Regions from separate parts of the Paenibacillus sp. FSL L8-0470 genome, predicted to be linked through region 2. Evidence: riboswitches for the same ligand, from Rfam matches in the RefSeq annotation. Region 2 holds a riboswitch; the other holds the start of a gene.
What was found. A riboswitch is a leader RNA that binds a small molecule or an ion and turns the genes downstream of it on or off. The one in region 2 is predicted to bind glycine.
Positions count from the first base shown of each region.

Region 1: linked by a shared signal. The riboswitch ahead of gcvT (glycine cleavage system aminomethyltransferase GcvT) and the one ahead of NST99_RS32850 (amino acid permease) in region 2 are both predicted to bind glycine.

Region 1 covers NZ_JBBOZM010000001.1:6,727,537-6,730,955, reverse strand. Annotated here, with positions in the region: gene gcvPA (aminomethyl-transferring glycine dehydrogenase subunit GcvPA) at 1-1,006, opposite strand, end outside; gene gcvT (glycine cleavage system aminomethyltransferase GcvT) at 1,003-2,127, opposite strand; glycine riboswitch at 2,364-2,460, opposite strand; gene gcvH (glycine cleavage system protein GcvH) at 2,643-3,035, shown strand; gene NST99_RS30730 (hypothetical protein) at 3,119-3,419, opposite strand, start outside.
Region 2 covers NZ_JBBOZM010000001.1:7,207,356-7,210,774, forward strand. Annotated here, with positions in the region: gene NST99_RS32850 (amino acid permease) at 53-1,444, opposite strand; glycine riboswitch at 1,608-1,688, opposite strand; gene NST99_RS32855 (AAA family ATPase) at 1,806-2,816, opposite strand; gene pnuC (nicotinamide riboside transporter PnuC) at 2,813-3,419, opposite strand, start outside.

The DNA.
Region 1 (3,419 bases), 480 kb from region 2:
CCAGCAGCGCCTGGTTAGAGCAAATGTTCGAAGTGGCTTTTTCACGGCGGATATGCTGCTCGCGGGCTTGCAGCGTCAGCACGAAGCCGCGTTTGCCGTTCCGGTCAACGGTCTGGCCGACAATCCGGCCCGGCATGCGGCGCATCAGATGCTCCGCTACGGCGAAGAATCCGCAGGTTGGTCCGCCCAGCGAAGCCGGAATGCCCAGCGGCTGCGCGTCACCGACGACGATGTCGGCGCCGAGCTTGCCCGGCGTTTCCAGCACGCCGAGCGCCAGTGGGTTGGCGCTGACAATGAACAGACCTTTGACGCCGTGAATCAGCGGCTCGATGGCACCGAGATCTTCTATCGCGCCGAAGAAGTTCGGTGACTGCACCAGGACAGCCGCCGTGTCGCCGTTGATGGCTGCGGCAAGCTTCGCTTGGTCGGTTACACCGTCTTTATAGTCAATCTCTACGACATCGAGGCCCCAGGCACCTGCCGAAGTGCGCAACACCTGGCGGGCCTCCGGATGAACAGTTCGGGAGACAATCAGCTTTTTGCGTTTGGTGGCACCAGCTGCAAGTACTGCCGCTTCTGAGAAAGCCGTAGCGCCATCGTACATGCTGGCGTTGGCCACCTTCATGCCGGTCAGCTCACAAATGTAGGACTGGAATTCAAAGATCGCCTGCAGCTCGCCTTGGCTGATTTCCGGCTGGTAAGGAGTATAAGCAGTGTAGAATTCCGAACGGGAGATGACATGATTGATAACGACCGGGATATGATGGTCATAGAGGCCGGCGCCGAGGAAGCTGGCGTGGGTATCGAAATTGGCATTTTTGTCGGCCAGCTCTTTCATATGGCGCAGCAAGGCGTATTCATCCAGTGCCTCCGACATCGGCATAGTTCCCTGATAACGGACGGCCTCGGGGATATCGGAGAACAGCTCCTCCATGGACTGAATTCCGACTGCTTCCATCATTTCGTGGCGGTCTTGTTCAGTCATTGGCAGATAACGGTGCTTCATTGCGGCTTCACTCCCTGGCTCTTTTTGTAGAATGGCGCTTTGACCACGACAGCCTTGAGCTGCTTGCCGCGGATCTCTATGTTTACCTCTGTACCTATTTCACTGTAAGCTGCATCCAGCAGCGCAAGTCCGAGATTGCGTTTGAGTGTTGGAGACTGTGTTCCGGTAGTCACTTCACCGATCTTTACTCCATTCCCGTATACAGGGTAGTGGGAACGCGGAATGCCGCGGTCGATCATTTCCAGACCGACGAGGCGGCGGGGCAGACCGTCAGCCTTCTGCTTCAGCAGCGCATCACGGCCGATGAAATCTTCTTTATCCAGCTTCACGAAGAACTGCACGCCTGCTTCCAGCGGCGTAATATCCGCCGACAGCTCCTGGCCGTACAGCGGCAGCTTGGCTTCAAAGCGCAGCGTGTCGCGTGCGCCAAGACCGGCCGGTGTCAGGCCGTGTGGAGCCCCCGCTTCCAGCAGGCCGTTCCACAGCGCAGCCGCCGTATCCGGCGGCGCGTAGAGCTCGAATCCGTCCTCGCCGGTATATCCGGTGCGGGAGAGCAGAACGTTCACACCGCACACCTCGGCGTTCTCGATGAAGTGGAAAGGCTTCAGCTCAGCAATGGGAGCCGTTGTAACTTTGGAGAGGATGGCCTCAGCCAGCGGGCCCTGCAGGGCGAGCAGAAGAGTCTCATCCGAGATATTGCTCAGGCTGACTCCGCTGAATTCTGCGGTGAGATGATGCTGCAGCCACTGAAAGTCCTTGTCGATGTTGGAGGCGTTCACGACAAGCATGTAACGCTCTTCACCGAGGCGGTATACGAGCAAATCATCGACAACACCGCCGTTTGGATATAGAAGCAGCGTGTACTGCGCTCCACCGTCTGCCAGCTTGCTGACATCGTTGGTCGTCATTTTTTGCAGGAAGGCTTCCGAGCCGCTGCCGCTAACCATGAATTCACCCATATGTGACACATCGAACAGTCCGGCTTGTCCGCGGACGGCCTCATGCTCCTTGACGATTCCGGTAAACTGCACCGGCAGCTCCCAGCCGCCGAAGTCAATGCATCTGGACTCCGCATAAGCAGAATATAGGTCATAAAAAGGCGTTCTTTTCAAAGCGTTCATGTGCTCACTCCCTTGGTCTGATTACATGCAAGCCTAACGGGATTTCCTTTGCCGGCAGGGACGGAGTCCGTTTCTGCCCATTAAAAAAAGGACAGGCGGAAGCCAAATATGCGCACGCGCATATAGACTTCCGCTCTGTCCTTTGTACCTGAGAGTTACCCTGCTGTGAACCCGGCAGGTTTCCCCGTTGGTGACCAGTACGCTGCAATTGCAGGGCCTGATGCTCTCCAGAGATGCGTCCGGCAAAGGTCCTTTTGCCTGAGAGATTCACCCCGTAGAGGGCTTACTCCTTCGGCGCCGTCTTCAAGAGACGGTCTCTCCCTATGCCATCATTCGCAAACCGTATAATTTTCTGCTGTCTCCATTAAAGCGGGTATGGAGGTGCACTGTCAACAAAAAAACGTCAAAAAGATGACAAATTTTTATTTCCTGTCAGTTATATTGACATTGAGCAGGACGATAACTTAGTCTATAACTAAATTCACAACTCCAATTCGGAAATGAGGCGGCTTGAAATGAGTGAAGTGCTAGATAACCTGCTGTACAGCGAAGAGCATGAATGGGCGCAGCAGGGCGAAGGACGGTTAATACGTGTTGGGATTACGGACCATGCCCAGCATTTACTAGGCGATATCGTATTTGTGGAATTTCCTGAAGTTGGATCGGCTATTTCTGCCGGGGACAGCGTGGGCAGCATTGAATCCGTGAAGACGGTTTCCGAATTATACTCACCGGTATCGGGAACGGTTACCAAGATTAACGATGCACTGGAGAACAGCCCGGAGCTGATTAACGATCAGCCGTACAGCGGGGGCTGGATTTTTGAACTGGAGATCGAAGGCGAGTATGCTGACGCCGTATCGGGACTGCTGGACGCAGCCGCTTACCGTGAACGGGTTGGGGAATAGCAATTGGTTTTGTGGAAAATTAATTAAAGACGGATTTCGCGCATTAGCTGCACTAATGTGAGGAGTCTGTCTTTTTTGCGCTTTCAGCGGCTTGGGAAATCTGCAAGTCCCGGATAAAAATGTGGAGCCATCCGCCACAAGAGGGGCAGCAGTGCAAGGCCAATCATGACGAATAAACAGCATAGAAGGATAAATCTGTAGACTTTGCGAGGGGGTGCAGCCGGTCTGAGCACAAAGTAGTAAACGCCGATAGAGTAAAAGGGGTACAGCAGGACAGCTGCCATGGCCATGCAGACAAAAAAGGTCATCTCACCGGCTGAGCTGGGGATCATTGTGTCCGGGTAATACACGGGATCAAGCTGCAAAAAGATAACCACAAGCGGC
Region 2 (3,419 bases):
GACTCACCCGGCCGGAGCATATAAATTGGATCTATTAAAAGAGCGACCTCGGTCAGGCATCCATGGGATGTGATTCTGTACTGATTATTTTGCTGCTTCTTTCCCGCTTTCTCCGATTCGCCGAATACAAAACAAATAATAAAATAAACCATAACGGCGTCAATAATAAGGCCGGACGTGTTTCTTCAGCAAACAGCATAATAATGAGTATGATTGCAAACAACGCTAAGACTACATAATTAATAAATGGGGTGAACGGGGCTTTGAATTTTGACTTCGCCTGCAATTCGGGCTTTGTTTTCTTATACCGCACATGGCAGATCAGGACGATACCCCAAACCCAAATGAAACAAATGGCACTGATGGTTGTCACGATTCCAAAAGCAGTCTCCGGAATCAGCTTACTCAAAAGAGCTCCCATGGATAACACAAGCGTGGAGATGAAGAGCGCATTGCTTGGGACATGATTTTTATTCAGCTTTGCAAAATTGGCTGGAGCCTGGTCATTCCTGCTCAAATTATATAGAATCCGGCTTGTTGAGAACATTCCGCTGTTACAGGCAGACGCGGCTGAAGTTAATACGACAAAGTTAATAATTCCAGCAGCAATCGGTATCCCGACTAAACTAAACGTTTTAACAAAAGGACTTTCTGCCGGATTTAGTTCTGTCCATGCGTTGATGGATAATAAGGCAATAATGGCACCCACGTAGAAAAATAGAATTCTCAAAGGGATTTTATTAATCGCTGATGGGATGGTTTTTTCTGGATTAGATGTTTCTGCTGCCGATACCCCCACCAATTCCACACCTACAAAGGCAAACACAACCATTTGAAAGGAAAGTAAGAACCCTGAAATCCCGTTCGGGAATACTCCCCCATGCGCCCAAATATTACTGACAGTAACCGTTCCGTTAGCTGTTTTGAATCCAATCACGAGCAGGATTGCCCCGATAACAATCAACGCGAGAATAGTCACTACCTTGATTAATGCAAACCAAAACTCTAATTCGCCAAAACTTTTTACAGTTAATAAATTGAGCCCTAATAAAATGATCAAACAAATGACGGCAGGAATCCATTGCGGGATATCAAACCAATATTGTACATATACGCCAACAGCTATAATATCCGCCATAGCCGTCATGATCCAACAAAACCAATAGGTCCATCCGGTTACAAATGCTGCGCGCGGTCCAAGATAATCTTCGGCGATGTCTGTAAAAGATTGATAACCCGCTTTTGACAACAGAAGTTCTCCCAACGCCCTCATAACAAAAAACACGGCAATACCGACGATTAAATAAGCAAAGATGATGGATGGTCCTGCGAGTTGTATAGCTTTACCTGATCCTAAAAACAATCCGGTCCCGATGGTCCCCCCAATTGCAATGAGCTGAACATGCCGATTCTCTAAATCTCTCTTTAGTTCTTGTGGTGCCATGTGAAACTCCCCCCTCTAAATTTAATAATTCTTTGTGAAATAATGAACAAGTAAAAATGACAATAAAAAAGAGACTGGATGCGCTCCAATCTCACGGTCATAAGAATATTAAATAAAATACACTCATTATTCTGACGATTATCAGAATAACAAATGAAATATCCAGTACTCTTCTGTCCTTTTGCCTGAGATTGTGAACCCTTCGGCGCCGGGGAATCCCCACGGTCTCTCCAGAAGCTGCTCCTGCTATAGTGTGATCCATAGCATTCATAGCTTAGAAATTATTTGATTATAGGATCATAACTTCTTTTAAATATTTTTCAATACTAATCATAGTCAAAAGTTTTGTCAATAACATTAATTACCACCGTGCTTCGCCAAAATAATTATGATAGGGCTTGAACGTTGCCAGTACTTCGTCTACCTTGCCCATTCGTTCCTCCAGGCTTCCCCGAAGCGTGATGTACGGAATCCGCCGCGCCTTCAAATCCGCAATAATTTGCTTATGGAAAATATGCCGCTTCTGATTCCCGCTGCGGTCCCATGTATCCTCGTAAGGAATATCGTCGTCACACAGGAAAAAAAGGTCATACCGCTGTGCATTTTCCAGGGCGATCCGGGTTAAGCGTTCAGGGGCCCGGCCGTGGTAATCCAGGGCAAACATATAAGTGGTGATCGCATTGGTATCGACAAAAAGATATTTATCCGCTTGCAGTAAAGCCCGCTCTTCCCGCTCCATATGGCCGACAGCAATTTCATCGAACGCCTCCAAGCCAATTCGGCGGTCCACCTGATGCTCCGTCCAATAATCGCGCCCGTATTCGCTCGCATAGGTTGTACGATACCGCCGGGCCAACGCTTCGGTGATCGTGGATTTGCCGGTAGACATCGCTCCCACAAAAACCACTTTTGTTATTAAATCCCGATATACGCTATCGCTCACATATTCCCGGTACTTGTAAGGATCCGAACGGACCATAGTAGCTGAAATCGGTACCTGCCCGCGGGCTTGATCCACCCTCCGGTCTACTGCGCCCAAAGCGATGCTCATATGCTCTCCGTAAAACTCGCTGGAGTAGAAATGTGTCACTTGCTCGCCTTTCAGTAACCCCAGAATATATTGCTCTTCCCTTATCTCATGCTCCCGGTTGTTAGAATACCCATCGGGACCGTCCCAGGCTTCAATCACCCGTACCGCCGGGTAGAGCTTGCGAATCCAGTTGGCCCGGATATGCAGCGGGATCGGGGTCACCGTCGTCTCATAGATCACTACAATCAGTTCATCGACCTCTTGCAGCGCCGTCTCGAACATAAACTGATGCCCTTTATGCAGCGGGGCAAACTTCCCGAGCGTCAAGCCAAGTCTCTTCATGCTGATACCTCCCTAGCTCCCTTGTTCCAATTGTAGTAGCCGTATACAGCGTTAACCAGATACGCACTCCACATGACGATCATCAGCAGGCCTTCACCGCTCCCCTCCAGCATTCGAATCACCCACAGCAGCACCGTGAACATATTGAGGACCATATAGACCAGCCATTGTTCCTTGAATCTTCGAACCATTAAAAGCGTGGCGACAACGGATAACACCGTCGTAATCGCATCAATATAAGGCGAATTCTGCCCCGGTATGAACGATAGACCCAGGCCCAGCAACAGGCTGCCTAATACGCAGAACGCCCCCACAAGGAGCAGACGCTTGAGCTCCAGCTGACGCATGGACAGCTTGCCGTTAGTCTGGTTATTTTTCCACATGTAGAAGCCAACCACATTCATAGGAACAAAGAAAAGCAGATTTAGCATAACCTCTCCAAACAAACCGTTGACGTAAGCCAAGTATGCATAACCAACGGTATTGTACATCCCAAACACATAACTCATCAGATTTCCCTTCGCCGCGAGCACCACGCACAGCACCCCGGTGATAAAGACCGTAAATCCGAATAAAGAATCCTTAGAAATCACCGTAAATCCA